2 regions of the Arthrobacter sp. AB6 genome follow, and region 1 is predicted to be linked to the other one. Evidence: predicted binding sites of a transcription regulator. Region 1 holds the regulator's gene; the other holds the start of a gene.
The links. The regulator LexA, encoded in region 1, represses DNA repair genes until DNA is damaged. The targets are predictions, from matches to a motif close to TCGAACANNTGTTCGA.
Positions count from the first base shown of each region.

Region 2: a site for LexA is predicted at 7,036-7,051, ahead of Q9R30_RS13705 (shikimate dehydrogenase). Genes of this name have one in related genera too.

Region 1 is NZ_JAUZVL010000004.1:218,901-228,035, forward strand. Features, by position in the region: gene Q9R30_RS05015 (ATP-dependent DNA helicase) at 1-1,892, shown strand, start outside; gene lexA (transcriptional repressor LexA) at 1,926-2,660, opposite strand; gene Q9R30_RS05025 (LysM peptidoglycan-binding domain-containing protein) at 3,046-3,402, shown strand; gene Q9R30_RS05030 (histidinol-phosphate transaminase) at 3,507-4,625, shown strand; gene hisB (imidazoleglycerol-phosphate dehydratase HisB) at 4,685-5,311, shown strand; gene hisH (imidazole glycerol phosphate synthase subunit HisH) at 5,308-6,096, shown strand; gene Q9R30_RS05045 (hypothetical protein) at 6,097-6,255, shown strand; gene priA (bifunctional 1-(5-phosphoribosyl)-5-((5-phosphoribosylamino)methylideneamino)imidazole-4-carboxamide isomerase/phosphoribosylanthranilate isomerase PriA) at 6,296-7,042, shown strand; gene Q9R30_RS05055 (SseB family protein) at 7,053-7,934, shown strand; gene Q9R30_RS05060 (MFS transporter) at 7,988-9,135, shown strand, end outside.
Region 2 is NZ_JAUZVL010000017.1:48,233-57,367, reverse strand. Features, by position in the region: gene Q9R30_RS13740 (hypothetical protein) at 1-100, shown strand, start outside; gene Q9R30_RS13735 (ACT domain-containing protein) at 264-1,103, shown strand; gene Q9R30_RS13730 (diacylglycerol kinase family protein) at 1,161-2,081, opposite strand; gene Q9R30_RS13725 (NAD(P)(+) transhydrogenase (Re/Si-specific) subunit beta) at 2,175-3,548, opposite strand; gene Q9R30_RS13720 (NAD(P) transhydrogenase subunit alpha) at 3,545-3,865, opposite strand; gene Q9R30_RS13715 (Re/Si-specific NAD(P)(+) transhydrogenase subunit alpha) at 3,865-5,034, opposite strand; gene Q9R30_RS13710 (IclR family transcriptional regulator C-terminal domain-containing protein) at 5,207-5,977, opposite strand; gene Q9R30_RS13705 (shikimate dehydrogenase) at 6,099-6,935, opposite strand; gene Q9R30_RS13700 (MFS transporter) at 7,097-8,434, shown strand; gene Q9R30_RS13695 (IclR family transcriptional regulator C-terminal domain-containing protein) at 8,526-9,135, opposite strand, start outside.

The sequences.
Region 1 (9,135 bases):
TCCAGGCGGGGACCGGCACCGGCAAGTCCCTGGCCTACCTCATCCCCCTGATCGCGCACGCCCTGCAGAGCAACAAGCCCGCCCTGGTGTCAACGGCCACCCTGGCCCTCCAGACGCAGATTGTGGGCAGGGACCTGCCCCGGCTGCTCAAGGCGATCACGCCCGCCCTGGACAGGCCCGTCAAAGTGGCCCTGGTCAAGGGCCGCTCCAACTACGTCTGCCGGCACAAGCTGGAAGGCGGCTTCCCCAGTGAGGAGCCGTCCGAGGGCCAGCTGTTCAGCCTGGGCGAGGACACCAGCGTCCCGCATTTCGCAGCAGCCGTGGGCGGCCCCTCGTCCCAGCTTGGCAAGGAGGTGGTGCGGCTCCGGGAATGGGCTGAAAAGACCCACACGGGCGACCGGGATGAACTCCTGCCGGGCGTCACGGACCGTGCCTGGCGGCAGGTTTCGGTGACCTCCATGGAGTGCCTGGGCGCCCAGAAGTGCCCCATGGCTGCGGAATGCTTCAGCGAACTGGCGCGCCAGGATGCTGCTGAAGCGGATGTTGTGGTCACCAACCACGCGATGCTCGCTGTCAGCGCGTTCGAAGGCCTGGCCGTCCTGCCCGAGTATGACGTGGTGGTGGTGGATGAGGCCCATGAACTGCAGGACAGGGTCACCGGGGCGGTCTCCGGCCAGCTCTCGGTGGCCATGGTCCACGCTGCTGCCGCCGGTGCGCGGAAGCACACGGCCATCACGGTTGATGCGTTGAACGCCGCAGCCGCCAACTTGGAGCTTGCCCTGGCAGGCGTACCCAACGGGCTGCTCCCGAACGGGCTCAACGATGAACAGCTGGACTGCGTGGACCAGCTGCGGGACGCCTGCCGCGCTGCCCTCTCGGATTCAAAGGGGGACAGCAGCGCCACGGCCGACGGCGGCAGGCAGCTTGCGCGGTCCCGGCTGCTGCTCATCCTGGAACTTTGTGAACGGCTCCTGGCAGCCCGGGAGAACCGCGAAGTGGTGTGGTTTTCCCGTGCCAGCTCCTTTGATCCTGCGCAGGGATTCTCCCAGCCGGACGAGACCGCTCCGGCGTTGATCAACATTGCGCCGCTGTCCGTTGCCGGAAGGCTGCGTGAGGGGCTCTTCGCCGGCCACACGGTGGTGCTGACCTCCGCGACGCTGGCCATCGGTTCCGCATTCGAGCCTGCAGCGGGCGGACTGGGCCTGGTGGGCGACGGCGCCCCCAGCTGGACCGGCGTTGACGTGGGATCGCCCTTCGACTACCCGAAGCAGGGCATCCTCTACGTTGCCGGGCACCTGCCGAAGCCCGGCCGGGGCGCCTCCCCGGAAGCGCTGGACGAACTGGAAGCCCTGATCCGTGCATCCGGTGGCGGGGCACTGTGCCTGTTCTCGTCCCGGCGTGCGGCAGAGGAAGCGGCCGAGGCGCTTCGCCCCAAGCTGGGAATGACGGTCCTCTGCCAGGGTGACTCCACCATGACCGCCCTGGTAAAGCAGTTCGCCGACGAGCCCGATACCTGCCTGTTCGGGACCATGTCCCTCTGGCAGGGCGTGGACGTCCCCGGCGGCTCGTGCCGGCTGGTGGTGATAGACCGCATTCCGTTTCCGCGGCCGGACGATCCCCTCATGACGGCGCGCTCACGGGCGGTAGCACAGGCCGGTGGAAACGGCTTCATGTCGGTTTCGGCCACGCACGCCGCGATCCGGCTCGCCCAGGGGGCCGGCCGGCTGATCCGTTCCACGGGCGACAGGGGAGTGGTGGCCGTGCTGGACTCCCGGTTGGCCACCGAGCGCTATGCCGGGTTCCTCCGCGGGGCGCTGCCGCCCTTCTGGTCCACAACAGACCGGAAGACGGCGATCGCAGCCCTGGAACGGCTGGCCCGGGAAAACGCCTGAGCCCGCCTCGCTGCGGCGGGCGGAGTTTCCCGGCTACAGCGAGCGGAGTACGGACACAACCTTGCCCATGATGGTGGCGTGGTCCCCGAGGATGGGTTCGTACTGGGTGTTCTGCGGCAGCAGCCACGTGTGGCCGTCGCGCTGGCGGAATGTCTTGACGGTGGCTTCGTCATCCAGGAGCGCGGCCACAATGTCCCCGTTGGCGGCATCCTGCTGGCGGCGGACCACAACCCAGTCGCCGTCGCAGATGGCCGCATCCACCATGGAATCCCCGGCTACCCGAAGCATGAACAGTTCCCCCTGGCCCACCAGTTGCCTGGGGAGCGGCATGACATCCTCCACCAGCTGGTCGGCAAGGATGGGGCCGCCTGCGGCGATCCGGCCCACCAGGGGGACCATTGCCGTGTCCAGGGCGGTGGGCAGTTCGGTGACAGTCGCTGTACCGGGTGAACGCACGGCGGACGCCTGGCTGGCCGGCTTTGCGGCTCCGCCGTCCAGGGTCAGGGGCATGAGGACTTCCATGGCCCGGGGCCGCTTGGGGTCGCGGCGGAGGTAGCCAAGCTTCTCAAGCTGGGAGAGCTGGTGCGTGACGCTCGAAAGGCTCGCCAGCCCCACGGTGTCGCCGATCTCCCGCATGGACGGCGGGTACCCGTTCTCGTTGACCGAGCGCTGGATGGTTTCGAGGATTTTCTTCTGCCGTGGAGTCAGGCCCTTGGCGGTCCTCTTCGGTTGCGCGGTTGCCCTGCCCCCGGCGGCTGCTGCTGCCATGTTCGCCAATGCCTTTCGGTTCCGCCGGTCCGTTCCATGGCCAGGCCCTGGAAGGTCCCGCCCTTGAATGTCAGACCCTGCTGATCGACTGTCCGGGTGGTTGTTCTTTGGTTCAAAGCTAGGCCAGCCGCATTGCTTTTTCAAACATTTGTTCTAGCGAGTCTCGACAATGTTCGTTGATAGGTGCTAAAACAGAGAAAGCAAAGTTCGAATATATGTTCTACTGACTGCCCTGGTCCTTCGAAGACCGCGCCGGAATACGTCCGGCCGGGGGCGGCGGGAAGGACGTCCGGGCAGCACAGTACGGTCCAGGAGGGCTCAGATCATGTCAGGTACATCTGTTACGCGGGGTTCACGCCAACAGCTGCTTTCGGTGCAGCAAATCATGTCCCAGTCGGACAATCGTCTGGCCGGGCGGCCTGCGCCTCTTCCGCCGCTTCGGCTGACCCGTCGCGGTCGCATCGTGCTAATCGGCATTCCGCTGGTCCTGCTGGCTGCGCTGCTCTTCTCCCTGGCAGGCTTTTTCAATGCCCCGGCCAAGGCGTCGGAGTCCGCGACGGATCTTGCAACGACGCCCACTGTCGCCGTGACGGTCCAGCCAGGCGAGTCGTTGTGGGGTATCGCCGCCAGCGTCTCGCCGGAGCGCGACCCGCGGGACGTCGTCGCGGACATCGTGCAGCTGAACAACCTCCCTGCCGGCGCGGTCTTTCCCGGCCAGCAATTGTTCGTGCCTGCAAGTTAGGGCCCGGCATTTTGCCTCTCCACGGGCGTGAGGGCGCAGCATGCGGGAGCGAACAGGAAACCGTCACATTTTCCGGTGTCCGGCGCTGGCACTAAACTGTTCAGGTGAATGACCAGCTAGAGCGCCTGAACCGGCTTCCCCTCCGCAGCAACCTTCGCGGGCTTACTCCCTATGGCGCGCCCCAGCTGGACGTTCCAATCCTCCTGAACGTGAATGAAAACACCCACGGGGTCCCGGCTGACGTCAGGGCAGCCATTACCGCCGCGGTATCCGATGCGGCAGCGGGACTCAATCGATACCCGGACCGGGAATTCACGGAGCTGCGAAAGGCGTTGGCGGAGTACCTGGGGCACGGGCTGGATGAATCCAACCTTTGGGCGGCCAATGGCTCCAACGAAGTACTTCAGCAGATACTCCAGGCCTTCGGCGGGCCGGGACGTACAGCGCTCGGATTCCCTCCCACGTACTCCATGTATCCCCTGCTGGCCAGCGGAACGGACACGGAATACATTGTGGGTGAGCGTGCCGGCGATTACGGACTCAGCGCCGAATCGGCGGCGCGGCAGGTCAAGGAGCTGCAGCCCAACATCGTCTTCCTGTGTTCACCCAATAACCCCACGGGAACCGGCCTCGGGCTGGACGTGGTGGAAGCCGTCTACGAGGCCGGCGAAGAAAGCCAGTCCATCGTCATCGTCGATGAGGCTTACCACGAGTTTGCACACGACGGAACGCCCAGTGCGTTGACGCTGCTGCCGGGGCGGGAACGGCTGATCGTCTCGAGGACCATGAGCAAGGCGTTCGCGCTGGCCGGCGCCCGCCTCGGCTACATGGCTGCGGCCCCCGAAGTAACCGACGCGCTGCGGCTCGTCCGTCTCCCGTACCACCTTTCGGCCATCACCCAGGCCACCGCCCTCGCCGCCCTCCAGCACCGCGAGACGCTGATGGCGGATGTGGAGGACATCAAGAAGCAGCGGGACCGCATTGTTTCCGAGCTGCTGAGGATGGGCCTCAAGCCTGCCGCCTCAGACTCCAACTATGTGTTTTTCGGCGGCCTGGAGAACCCCCATCAGGTGTGGCAGGAACTGCTGGATGCGGGTGTGCTGGTCCGGGATGTGGGAATCCCCGGCCATCTCCGCGTCACTGCCGGAACTGAGACCGAAACCACAGCTTTCCTCACCTGCCTTGAAAGCATCCTTGCCAGCCAGGCCAAGCTTCCCGCCTAGACTGGGAGTACCGGCGCTGGACGCCCCGAACCACCCCTTCTGCCCAAAAGGACCCAAGCATGAGTACCACCGGATCGAATGTTGCTGCGGCCCGCACCGCGCGCATGGAACGTGCCACCAGTGAGTCCTCTGTGCTCGTGGAAATCAACCTCGACGGTACCGGCACCTCGGACATCGACACCTCGGTGCCGTTCTACGACCACATGCTCACGGCGCTCTGCAAGCACTCCCTGATCGACATGACCGTCAAAGCCACAGGTGACATCCACATCGATGTCCACCACACGGTGGAGGACGTTGCCATCACCTTCGGTGAAGTGCTGCGCACCGCCCTGGGGAACAAAGCCGGGATCCGCCGGTTTGGAGAAGCCACCGTTCCCCTGGACGAAGCGCTGGCCCACGCCGTCGTCGACGTCTCCGGGCGGCCCTACCTGGTGCACGGCGGCGAGCCTGCCGGCCAGGAATACCACCTGATTGGCGGCCACTTCACCGGATCCCTCACCCGCCACGTCTTCGAAGCGATCACCCTGCACGCCGGCATCTGCCTGCACATGAACGTCATCGCGGGCCGGGATCCCCACCACATTGTCGAAGCCCAGTTCAAGGCCTTCGCCCGGGCACTTCGCGCAGCAGTTGAGCCCGATCCGCGCGTTGAAGGAATCCCCTCCACGAAGGGTGCGCTGTGAGCGGGCAGGTCCTGCAGGACGGCGCAATCGTCGATCCCTCGGCCTCCCGGAAACTCCCCTCGCCCGAAGGCAAGCCCACCGTCACGGTCCTGGACTACGGTTCCGGCAACGTCCGGTCCGCGGTGCGAGCCCTTGAACGCGCCGGCGCGGAAGTCATCCTGAGCTCCAAGCCCGAGGACGTCCTGAACGCCGACGGCCTGGTGGTTCCCGGCGTCGGTGCCTTCGAAACGGTGATGCGGGAGCTCAAAGCCGTGGACGGCATCCGCCTTATCGGCAGGCGGGTGGCCGGCGGCCGGCCGGTGCTGGGGATCTGCGTGGGTCTCCAGGTGCTTTTTGAGGCGGGCGTCGAACACGGCACGGAGGCGGAGGGCATCGGCGAATGGCCAGGCAAGGTGGAGCTCCTGCCGGCCGACGTGGTGCCGCACATGGGCTGGAACACCGTGAAGGTGCCCGAGGGATCCAAGCTGTTCGCCGGCGTCGAAAACGAGCGGTTCTACTTCGTGCACTCATACGGGGTGCAGGAGTGGAACTTCGATGTTGTGCAGCCGCGCATGGCCGCACCCCTGGTCACCTGGTCCGAGCACGGCGGGCCGTTCATAGCAGCGGTCGAAAACGGTCCGCTGTGCGCCACCCAGTTCCACCCGGAGAAGTCCGGTGACGCCGGCGCCCGGCTCCTGCGCAACTGGGTGCAGAACCTCAAAAAGCCGGCTCCTGGCGGCCCGGTCCCCGCGGGCGCCCCTTCAACGGAAGACGGCGCCCCTTCAACGGAAGACGGCGCCGCCTAGATGTGGTCGATCGTCCTGATGGGGCTGGCCGGCCTGCTGGTCGGCGGTGCCCTGTCCTTCAGGCAGCAGCACAAGCCGCTCTGGACCCAGATTTCGTTTTACGTTTTGGCGTGCATGTCGCTGCTCGCTGCCTACCTGCTGACGCTGCCGGGCAACTGACCGCCGGCTGGCAATACTGACCCCGACCCGAAGGATTGACATGACCTCCGCAACCGACCTGCCGGTTCTTGAACTGCTGCCCGCCGTCGACGTCGTCAACGGCCAGGCCGTCCGGCTGGTCCAGGGGGAAGCGGGCAGTGAGACCAGCTACGGAACCCCGCTGGAAGCAGCGCTGAACTGGCAGCAGCAGGGTGCCGAATGGGTGCACCTCGTGGACCTCGATGCCGCATTCGGACGCGGCTCCAACGCGGAACTGCTCCGCGAAGTGGTGGGCCGGCTGGACATCAAGGTGGAACTCTCCGGCGGCCTCCGTGATGACGAAACCCTGGAAGCGGCCCTGGACCTTGGCGTTGCCCGCGTGAACCTGGGAACCGCCGCGCTGGAGAATCCCGATTGGACGCGCCGGGCAATCGAGCGCTTTGGCGACAAAATCGCCGTCGGGCTGGATGTCCGCGGCACCACGCTGTCCGGCCGCGGCTGGACCAAGGAAGGCGGGGACCTCTGGGATGTCCTGGGCCGTCTTGAGGACGCCGGCTGCAGCCGCTACGTGGTCACGGACGTGACCAAAGACGGCACCCTGCAGGGACCCAACGTGGAACTCCTGCGCCAGATGGTGGAAAAGACCGGCAAGCCGGTGGTTGCTTCGGGCGGCATCTCCAGCCTCGACGACCTCCGTGTCCTGCGCTCGTTGGTTCCCTTGGGCGTTGAAGGCGCCATCGTGGGCAAGGCCCTCTACGCCGGAGCCTTCACGCTGCCCGAAGCGCTCGACGTCGCCGGCCGCCGCTAAACGTCCCGGCATGGCCAGCAACGAATTAGGCGCCCCGTCCCCGCGCCAGCTGCCGGGGCACATCGCTGCGGCGCTGGCGGGCGCCGGCGGCGGTGCCGATTCTGCAGGCCGGCCCTGGGCAGGCCGAAGCCTGGCCGGTGACGATGCCAAAATCCACAACTTCGAGAACGACGACGGAACGGCCAGCGAGGCCTACCTCGCCGCAGTTGCGGCCTTGCGGAAAGGAACGGGGGACGAAGCCGGCGTGGTGGCTTCGCTGGCCACCGCCCGCGTATTCATCCCCATCGTGGCCCGGCTCGCCGAGGAAGCGGAAGGAGCGCACGGCCTGAACGCCGACAAACAGGCGGACATGGCCCTGGTCACCCTCAAGGCTGCCGACGGCAGGACAGCCATGCCCGCCTTCACTTCAACGGCGGCCCTGGCCGCCTGGCACCCCGAGGCCAGGCCGGTTGCCGTGTATGCGGCCCGCGCGGCGCTCTCCGCCGTCGCCGAAGGCGCCGAACTGCTGGTCCTCGATCCGGGCTCCGGGTTCACGTTTGTGGTGCGGCGGCCCGCGGTCTGGGCCCTGGCGCAGCAGCACGGGTGGGTCCCGTCGTACAGGGACGAAGAGCTCGCGGAGGAGATGGGCCGGGCCGCTGCAGGTTTTCCCGCCGTCCGGAACCTCGAGCTGGCGCCGGGCAGGGGAGTGGCCGCCCTGGCCGCCGATGGGACCATGGCCGCAGGCGGCGGCGCAGGGCCGGAACTGCAGGTGGTGCTTTACCTCGAAGACGGACTTGATGCGGCCGGGGTGCAGAACCTCGTAGCAGGCCTCCAGTCGGAGTGGTCGCGGAATGTATTGTTTGGGGAGCGCGTCGACTCGATCGAGGTCAAGTTGAGGCGCGCAGAACGCTAGCCGCAGCGAGGCGGGGTGATCCCCGGCCCACGGCGGCAGACATGAGGATCACTGTGAATTTCGCTCTCTACCGGGAGTTGCTCGCCGTCGGGCCCGTCCGCAGGCTGCTCTTGGTGGGCATGGTTGCCCGAATACCCCATTCCGCGGCCGGCGTGCTGCTGACCCTGCATATCGTCCTCACCCTGGACCAGGGCTATGCCGCGGCGGGCGCCGCCGCCGCCGTCATGACCATCGGCATTGCGGTTGGCGCGCCGTGGCGCGGGCGGCGCGTGGACACCGTGGGCCTGCGCACCGCACTGATCCCGTCCGTGATCTCGGAAACCGTCATTTGGTCTGTTGTTCCTCATGTGTCGTACCAGTGGCTGCTTCCGCTGGTGTTTGTGGGCGGCCTGCTCACGCTCCCCATCTTCAGCGTGGTCCGCCAGTCCCTGGGCGTGCTGGCCGACGGCGACCAGCGCCGTACGGCCTTTGCCCTCGACGCGATCACCACCGAGATCGTGTTCATGATCGGCCCCGCCGCAGGTGCCATCGTTGCCACCAGCGGGTTCACAGTGCTGGGCCTGACCGTGGTGGGCGTTTCCACGTCGCTGGCCGGCCTGTTCCTGATGTGGTTCAACCCGCCCACTCGAAGTGCGGACCAAACCGAGGAGTCCAGCGCCGACGAGTGCCGCGCGGCAGAAGCGGCCGTCGTGGCCGCCGCCCCGGCGCATTTGCAGGAGGCGGCGGCGGAACTGGCGCCTGCGGAAACCCGGGGCCGCGCCGGATTCCGCGGCAAGGTTGCGCACAATTTTGTATGGTTTACGGCGGCCGTCGGCGCGGTCTTTGCGGTGGCTGCGGGCGCCGGCATGGTCCTGAGCGGGACGGATGTGGGCATTGTTGCCGCCCTGGAGACGGGCGGCCACCAGCGCGACATCGGCATCGTGTTCGTCTTCTGGTGCGCAGCTTCGGTGGCGGGCGGCCTGGTGTACGGCGCCATGCACCGCCCCGTCTCTCCGCTGGTCCTGCTGCTGGGGATGGCGGCACTGACCATCCCCATGGGCTTCGCCCACGACACCTGGACGCTGGCCTTCGCCTCGCTCCTGCCGGGACTGCTGTGCGCGCCCGTGCTGTCATCAGCATCAGAAAAAGTGGCGGATTTGGTGGCGGAGGAACGCCGCGGGGAGGCCATGGGCTGGTATGGCTCCGCGCTGACGGCCGGCGT
Region 2 (9,135 bases), on a different contig from region 1:
ACGTGGCGGACTACGGCGACGGCTTGATGCTCCACCTGCTCACGGTCCGGCGGGACGGGCAGCCATCGCCGCAGCAGTCCGGCGGCTGCTTGCGCCCTGAGCGCGCCTTCCGCTGGCGCGTGTCCAGCCGGCCCAGCAGCACCAGGGAGAAGAGCGGAACGAAGGCACCCACGACGTCCTCCAGGATCCTACGCCCGGCACGCGTCGCGAGATCGGAACAGCCGGGCAATACCCCCGAAACAGCGCCGCGCCATCCTTGGACCATGAAGCCCAGCGCAAGGACCACCCCCGAGGCTGAACTGAGTTGCGAGGTCTGCGGCCTGATGCCGGAACCGACCCGGACGCGGCTGACCCTGGCCAACGTGGCGGTGATGCTTCCCATTGAGCTCCTGGTCCACGCGCTGGTGGTGGGCACCGAACTTTCCTACCTGGCCAAGGTCATGGTGTTGACTGTCACTGCCACTGTCCTTGTCATCTGGGTGGCGGAGCCCTCCGCGGCCCGGGTGCTCCGTAGCTGGCTGCATGCTCCGGCCCTGCGGCACCGGCGGCGGCTGGCTGTGGCGCCGGCGCTGTGGCGGGCGCGCACCGTCCTGCGGGATGAGCCGGGAGCGCTGCAGAAGGTGACCAAGGCCCTGGCCCGCCTGGACACGAACATCCTGAGCATCCACGTGCATCCGGTGGCCGGCGGAGTGCTGGACGAGTTTGTGCTGTCCACGCCCGGTGATGTGGATGAACACCAGCTGCTCGAGGCGCTGCAGCAGGCCGGCGGCACCCGGTCCCGCGCCTGGCCCACAACAGCCCTGGCCATGGCGGACGGGCAGACGAAGGCGCTCAGCCTCGCGGCACGGATCGCGGACGCGCCGGATGAGCTGCCGCTTGCCGTGGCGGAGCTGTTGCGGGCACGGATCCTTTCTCCGGCGGAGGCGCGCCTGGAAAGGCACGACGCCGGCACGCGGATCAAAATTCCCACGGCCTGGCACGGTCCCATCACCTTTGCGCGGCCCGGGGAGCCGTTCACCCCGGCGGAATCGGCCCGCGCCCACAGGCTGGCGGAGCTGGCCGAAATCCTGGCCCACCGTCCGGCCCCGGGTCTCCCCAACTAGGTAGCGCTAAGTGTCGTTATAGGGCCCCAAAACGACACTTGGCGCTACCTAGTTGGGCTACATCCGAATGATCAGGGCGGACGGGTCCATGGTCATCAGGACGTGCTTGCCCTGCCCTTCGTGGTCGCCGTCCAGCTGGTAGTCGTCGTTGTGCTCCAGGGTGATCTCCACGGTCTTGCCCTGGTAGTACTCCACCGCGGTGTCCTTGCCCCGGCCCTTGCCGATCATCCCCGCAACCACGGACAGCCATCCCAGCTTTCCGTGGTGCGGGGCCAGCACGGCCACATCGAGCAGGCCGTCGTCCATCTTGGCCTCGGGAAAGATCTCCAGGCCGCCCTGGACCTTGCCGCAGTTGCCCACCATGACGCTACGGACGCCGCGGTGCACGGCAGTCTTGCCGTCAATCACAATGGTGGCCTTCACCGGTTTGCCCGGGAGGTTGCGGATGCCGGCGTCCACGTAGGCCAGCCAGCCCACCTTGTCCTTCAGCTCCTCGTTGGTGTCGGCCATGATGGTGGCGTCGTATCCCACCCCGGCCATGACCAGGAACAGCTGCTCCTTGTCCGGGTCGCTGCGGCGGGCCCGGACGACGTCGATCTTCCGTTCGGTTCCGATCAGGGCGCCGGCCATGGCGCCGTCGTAGTCGGTGACGTCCATGCCAAGGTTGCGGGCCAGGAGGTTTCCCGTGCCGAGCGGGAGCAGGCCCATCGGGACGTCGCCACCGGAGAGGACCTCGGCAACGCACCGCACGGTCCCGTCGCCGCCGGCCGCGATGACTATGTCCGCACGCTGGGCGAGTGCTTCCTTGGCCTGGCCGACGCCGGGATCCTCCTTGGTGGTTTCGAACCAAAGCGGCTCGCCCCAGCCGTTTTCCACACAGTGCTTGGCCACCAGGCCGCGCACGTCGATGTCCACGGGCTTGGCTGGATTGACGATGATTGCGGCGCGCTGGAGTGAAGTGGAGCTGTTGGCAGTCATGGCGTCCTTCGGTGGCGAATGGAAAGGCTACTTCTGGAAGAAGACTAGCCTGCCCCGCGAAGGGTTCGAAGCAGGCAGGCGGCAGGCCGGAAGCTACAGCGCCTTGACTGCCCCGAGCACCTGCGCCAGTGAGTCCTTTGCGTCGCCGAACAGCAGGGACGTCTGGGGCTCGTAGAGCAGGTCATTCTCGATCCCGGCGAAACCCGGCCGCATGGACCGCTTGAGGAAGATCACCTGCCGGGCGTCGGCCACTTCCAGGATGGGCATGCCGTAAATGGGCGAGCCCTGTGACGTCTTGGCCGCAGGGTTCACCACGTCGTTTGCCCCCACCACCAGGGCAACATCCGCGGTTTTGAACTGCGGGTTGATCTCGCCCATTTCCTTCAGCGACTCGTACGGCACGTTCGCCTCGGCCAGGAGCACGTTCATATGACCGGGCATCCGGCCCGCCACGGGGTGGATGGCGAAATCCACCTCGATGCCCCGCCCCTCAAGGGCCAGCGCCAGTTCGGCAGCCGTGTGCTGGCCCTGCGCAACCGCCAGGCCATAGCCCGGAACAATGATCACACGCTGCGCGTAGCCCAGGAGCACCGCCACGTCCTCCGCGCTGGAGGACCGCACGGGACGCTCGCTCACGGCGGTGGATCCCGCCGTCGAACCTCCCCGGAAGGCGCCGAACAGGATACCGGCCACGCTCCGGCCCATGGCAGCCGCCATGGCCCGGGTAAGGATGGTACCGGAGGCGCCCACCAGCGTGCCGGCAACCACCAGGAGCACGTTCCCCAGCACCACGCCGGAGGCGGCGACGGCCAGGCCGGTGAACGCGTTGAGCAGCGAGATGACGATCGGGACGTCGGCCCCGCCCACGGGCAGCACCAGCAGGATGCCGGCGGCCAGGCCCAGGACCAGCAGCAGCGACGCGAGCGGCAGGGAACCGGTGAAAACGACGGCGGCGGCGGCCGCAACGGCGGCAAGCAGCACCGCGGCCATCACCACAGGCAGCCCGGGGAACACCACCGGCCGCGTTGTCATGAGTTCCTGCAGCTTCGCGAACGTGACCCCCGAGCCTGCGAAGGACACAGCGCCCACCAGGAGCGTGAAGACAATCGCCAGCCGCATCCAGGGGTCGCCGGCATGGCTGAGTTCAAGGAGCGCCACCAGCGCCGCAGCCCCGCCGCCCACGCCGTTGAACAGCGCCACGAGCTGTGGCATCTGGGTCATTTTGACCCGCCGCGCCACAGGGGCCGCAACCGCCGACCCCACGGCTATGGCCGCCAGGATCCAGGGAATGTTTTCCAGCCGTGCGGACAGGAACACGGTGACGACGGCGATCAGCGCTCCCAGCGCGCCAACCAGATTGCCCCGGCGGGCCGTCCGCGGGGAACTGAGCCCGCGCAGCGCCAGGATAAAGAAGACGGCGGCAATGAGGTACAGGAGCGAGGTCCATACGGGATCGAGGAAGCTCATCTGCCGTCCGCCTTCCCCATTGCCTCTTTCGTGCTGGCCTGTTTCTTTGCATGGAACATGTGCAGCATCCGGTCGGTCACCACGAAGCCGCCGACGAGGTTGGCGGTGGCAAGGACGACGGCGAGGAGGGCCACTGCGAGCACCCACGGGTCCGCTGCCTGGCCGGCCACAATGATGGCGCCCACCAGGATGATCCCGTGGATGGCGTTGGCGCCGGACATCAGGGGCGTGTGCAGGGTGCTGGAGACCTTCGAAACCACCTCGAAGCCCACGAACACCGCCAGCACCGTGATGGTCAGCAGGCTGATCCCGTCCATCAGAGCACCCCTTCCCGCCGGCTGCCGGCCCGCTCCGCCAGCAGTTCCGCCGTCGGCCGGTGCCGCACTTCGCCGTCATGCGTCAGGCAGGCGCCCGCCAGCACCTCGTCCCCGAAGTCGGGGACCATGGCGCCGTCCCGGACCATGAGCGCAAGCAGGTTGGCAACGTTCTTGGCGTAGAGGCGGGAAGCGTCCGAGGCCATGGCCGAGGGGGCATCCTTCAGTCCCACCAGCGTGACGAAGCCGGAACCGTCCGCCGTAGGCACCGGGACGTCCTGGCCGGGAACCACGGCTTCCACGTTGCCGCCGGACTCTGCGGCGAGGTCGACGACGACGGAACCGGCCCGCATGCCCTGTACCATCTCGGTGGTGACCAGGAGGGGTGCGCGCCTGCCGGGGACGGCCGCCGTCGTAATCAGCACGTCCGCCTGGGCCACGTGCGGAGCGAGCAGCTGGCGCTGCCGGGTGCCGGCGTCGGAACTGAGCTGGCGCGCGTAGCCGCCCGCAGCCTCGGCCGCTTCAACGTCCAGCCGGACGAAGGTGCCGCCCATGGATGCCACCTCGTCCGCGGAGGCCGGGCGGATGTCGTTGGCGAAGACGCGCGCACCCAGGCGTTTTGCGGTGCCGATGGCCTGGAGGCCGGCCACGCCCGCGCCGAGCACCAGGACACGGGCGGGCGGAACGGTCCCTGCGGCGGTCATGTACAGCGGAAAAAACCTGGGCAGCCGGATGGCCGCTTCCAGGACGCACCGGTAGCCGGCCACCAGCGCCTGGGAGCTGAGGGCGTCCATGGATTGGGCCCGGGAGATGCGGGGCACCAGTTCCAGGGCAAAGGCGGTCACCCCGGCGTCGGCGAGCGCTTCAACCGTTGGGAGTTCGGACGACGGTGATGCGAGGCCTACCGTGACGGCTCCCCTTTTCAGGGAGCGGGCGGTTTCCGGGTCCAGGGGCCGGACGTGGGCCAGGACGTCCAGTTGAGCCAGGTCGAGTTCACGGACGAGGCGCACGCCGGCCTGGGTGTATGCCAGGTCGGGATACCCTGCCGCCGCACCGGCATCTTCCTCCAGGAGTACCTCGACGCCGAGCGCCGCCAGTTGCTTCACCGTTTCCGGTGTGGCTGCCACACGCCGTTCACCCTCCCGGCGTTCCCGCGGTATGCCTATTTTCACCCGCCGACTCCCCTCGCTGCAGTAGCTCGCGGCAGGGCCTCACGGTGGCGCCCGACCGGCTGACCGGCGGGAACGTCGCGGAGCGGCTCTGCTGCACGTAGTTGGCTAGAGTCTATGGCCCGCACCGCTGCCGCGGGAGTGGGGCGGCGTGCTTGGGTGGCAAACAGTTACCTTAAGCCCGGTGCCCGCCGAAATCGATGGCGATCGACTTTGCCGTTTCCTGCAGCTGGGGGATTACGGTCTCTTCGAGGACTTCGGCGGAAGCCCTGTGGGTCTGCAGCGATACGTTCGCGGCCGCGACGAGGTCCTTTCCCCGCCACACCGGCACGGCGACGCCGCGCAGGCCCTCCTCGAGTTCTTCCGACACCATCGACCAGCCCTTTTTCCGGGCCGATTCCACTTCGGCGCGGAGCTCCTCAGGGCTTCCCACCGTCCGCCCGGTAAAACGCTGCAACTGGACCTGCTGCAGGTAGGAGTCCAGTTCGGGTTCCGGCAACCCCCCAAGGAGCACGCGGCCCATGGACGTTGCCCACGCCGGAAACCTCGTGCCCACGGTGATCGAGACGCTGAGCAGCCGAGGGGACGGGACACATACGACGTAGACCACGTCAGCACCCTCAAGGATGCACAGGGCTGTTGTTTCGTTGAGATTCGCGGCCAGGGCTTTGAGGTGGGGTTCTGCGATCCTGGGCAGGTCGAGTCCCGCCAGGAAAGACCTGCCGATGTTCAGGGAGCGGGCGGTCAACTCGAAATGGGGGCCTTCCGCACGGATGTAACCGAGGTCGGCAAGCGTCAGGAGGAAACGTCGTGCAGACGCACGGGTCATATCCGTCCGGGCCGCTACCTGGGAAACCGTCAACCGTGGGGCCTCCGGGGTGAAGGCCAGCAGTACGTCGAAAGCCTTCTCAACCGACTTTACAAAGTAGGCCGCCTGCTCCTCCATAAACAGTGGTGTTCCTCTCCGGACGCTCTGGGCTGGCCCACATGGGCGCGCCGGGTGCCAGCGCCTTTTCGATCATATAGTGACCGGCCCCAGGGGACAGTCCGGCGATCGCATTCACATGTCAGTGACTTGCCTTCAGGAGCTTGAGCTCTTCCTGCAACAGGTCTGGGGCCTGTGCCTGCAGCCCCAGGATGGACACCATGGCGACGGCCTGCTCACGAAGATGGTCCCAGCCGTCGATGCACGAAGCCCCGAGCTCTTCAGCCCGGACAATGCTGGCGGTGGCATGGCTCGCGTACACAAAGTCGTAAACCAGGGCGTCCCGGGCCAGCGGCCCGTTACCCCAGACCGCTTCGTCGGCGGGGCTCTTTCCGATGGGAGTTGCATTGACAACCAAAGTGGCCCCGGCAGCCAGGTCCTGTGCTTCCTGCCAGGCCACACTCTCGGCGGCGATACCGAGGCCCCGGGCAAGGTCCAGCAGGTCTGCGGCGGCACGGGCGTCCCTGTCCGCAATAGTGACCCGGCCCACCTGCCCCTTGAGGGCGATCAGGGCCGCCCTGGCCGCACCGCCCGCCCCCATCATCAGGGCATGGCGCTGGTATCCATCGCCGAGCAGCGCGCCCGCGGCGATAATGTCCGTGTTATGACCGGACAGCGTGCTGCCCTGCCTGACCAGCAGGTTGCAGGCTCCACCCAGCCGGACCGCTTCTGTTGCCGTGTCGGCCGCGCGGGCCGCCCACTGCTTGTGGGGCATGGTCACGTTGGCCGCGACCACGTCCGGCATGAGGAGCCGGGCGCGGACGGCAGCCATGTCCGCATCCTGCCCCACGTCCCAAGCGTCATAGGTCCAGGGGCTGCCGAGCTGGTCCAGCACAGGATTCCAGAGTGCAGGGGACATCGCCTTGGAGGCCGCGGAGCCGATCAGGAACAGGCGGGAAGCTGCTGCAGGGTCTGCCATATTCTGCCTTTCGGAAAGGACGGACCGCTCTCGCTGAGTGCCCTGGGGAAACGGCGTTGTGATACGCCTCACCACCTAGTATGCTCGTTCTAAACGCATTTCGCACACTTGTTCGCTATACGTACATCAACCCACCGCCTTCAGCGTGGAAGGAACTGAAAATGACGAACATCGCAGCGGGGACAGAGGCCGCGACGGCTGCCCAGGCGGAACGCCAGCTCAAGCGCGCCAAGAAAGCCGCCTTGGCCGCCTTCCTCGGAGGCGCACTTGAGTACTACGACTTCTTTATCTACGCGACCGCAGCGTCGCTGATCTTCTCCAAGATCTTCTTTCCCGCAGGCGATCCCACCGTCGCGTTGATCGCCTCCTTCGCCACCTTCGGCGTCGCCTACGTCGCCCGGCCCTTCGGTGCTGTCGTGTTCGGCCACCTGGGCGACAAAATCGGCCGCAAGAACACACTGGTCCTGACCCTCGTCCTCATGGGCGCTGCCACGTTCCTCATTGGGATCCTGCCGGACTTCAATAGCGCCGGCTACTGGGCGCCTGCCCTCCTGGTACTGCTCCGGCTGATGCAGGGCCTCTCCGCAGGAGCGGAAACCGCCGGCGCATCTGCCCTTTCCACCGAGGAAGCTCCCGAAGGCCGTCGCGGATTCTTCGCCAGCTTCGCTATGAGCGGCATCTCCGCCGGTATCGTCCTGGCGTCACTGGCCTTCCTTCCCGTGGCCGCCATGAGCGAGGCCGACCGGCTGGCGTGGGGCTGGCGAATCCCCTTCTGGGGATCCATCCTGGTGCTGATCGTTGCCTACCTGGTGCGGCGGTCGTTGGAGGAGCCGGAAGTCTTCGAAGAAAAGCACGACCACGGCGAACTGGTGAAGCTCCCCTTCGCGAAGATGTTCAAGACCCATCCGGCCCAGTTCTTCCAGGTGGCCCTGATGTCCTTCGAAACCGTCACGAACACCTTCATGCAGTCCTTCGGCCTTGCCTACGCTGTCACCGTGGGAGTTCCGGCTTCAACCATGCTCTGGGTCAGCATCCTCGGAAACGTCCTGGCTATCGGCACGCAGCCGCTCATGGCCCATTTCTCGGACCGGTTCGGCCGGCGTCCGGTGTTCATCACCGGCGTGCTCGGCTCCGGAGCCATGATCTTCGTGTACTTCTCGGTGATCTCCACTGGAAACATCCCCATGATCTTCCTGACCAGCACGCTGATCACCGCCGGCACCTACGCCATGTCCAACGCGATCTACCCTGCGTGGTTCTCCGAGCTGTTCAACGTGAAGGTCCGATACTCCGGCATGGCCATCGGCCTGCAGATCGGCATCCTCTGCGCCGGCTTCACCCCGCTCCTGGGCACGGCCCTGGTGGGAGCAGACAAAGCCAACTGGGGACCGGCCGCATGGATCGTCGCAGGCTCATCCGTACTGGCCGTCGCCGGCGCCCTCTGGGCGCGCGAAACCAGCAAGACCCCCCTTCGCCAGCTCGGCAACGCGGTCAACTGAAGCTGGCCGGACCACAGCGGACAGCAAGGGGCCGACGGCGGGAAGCACCCGCCGTCGGCCCCTTCCAGTTTGAGGACACGGATGGGGCTGGTCAGCCCCGGGCCGTGAGGTCGGCCGAGATCAGCTTTGCGGTGGCGACGATTTCCTGGGCAACCGATGAAAGGTAGGCGTCAGGGTCCGGCTTGGCAGCCACGGACTGGGCCTGCAGGGACACGTTCACTGCCGCCACCACCTTTGGCCCGTCGTACACGGGGGCGGCCACGGACATCAGGCCAAGTTCGAGTTCCTGGTCCAGCAAGCACCAGCCTTGGGCTCGGACGGTGTCCAGGACTGCCAGAAGTTCCTTGACGCTCCCCAATGCGCGTGGGGTCAGCGGCTTGATGTCGGCGGCAGCAAGGTACGCCTTGAGGTCAGCAGGAGGCAGCCCGGCCAGCAGCACCCTCCCCATGGAGGTGGCATAGGCGGGGAAACGGGTGCCCACGGTAATGCCTATGGTCATGATGCGGCGGGTGGTCACGCGGGCGACGTACGCGATGTCGGTGCCGTCAAGCACAGCGGCGGAGGTGGACTCCCCCAGCTTCAGCGACAGTTCCTCAAGGTGCGGCTGGGCCAGCTGCGGCAGCGACAGCCCGGACAGGTATGCGTACCCGAGCTGGAGCACCTTGGCCGTGAGCGCGAAGGTCTTGCCGTCGGTCCTGACA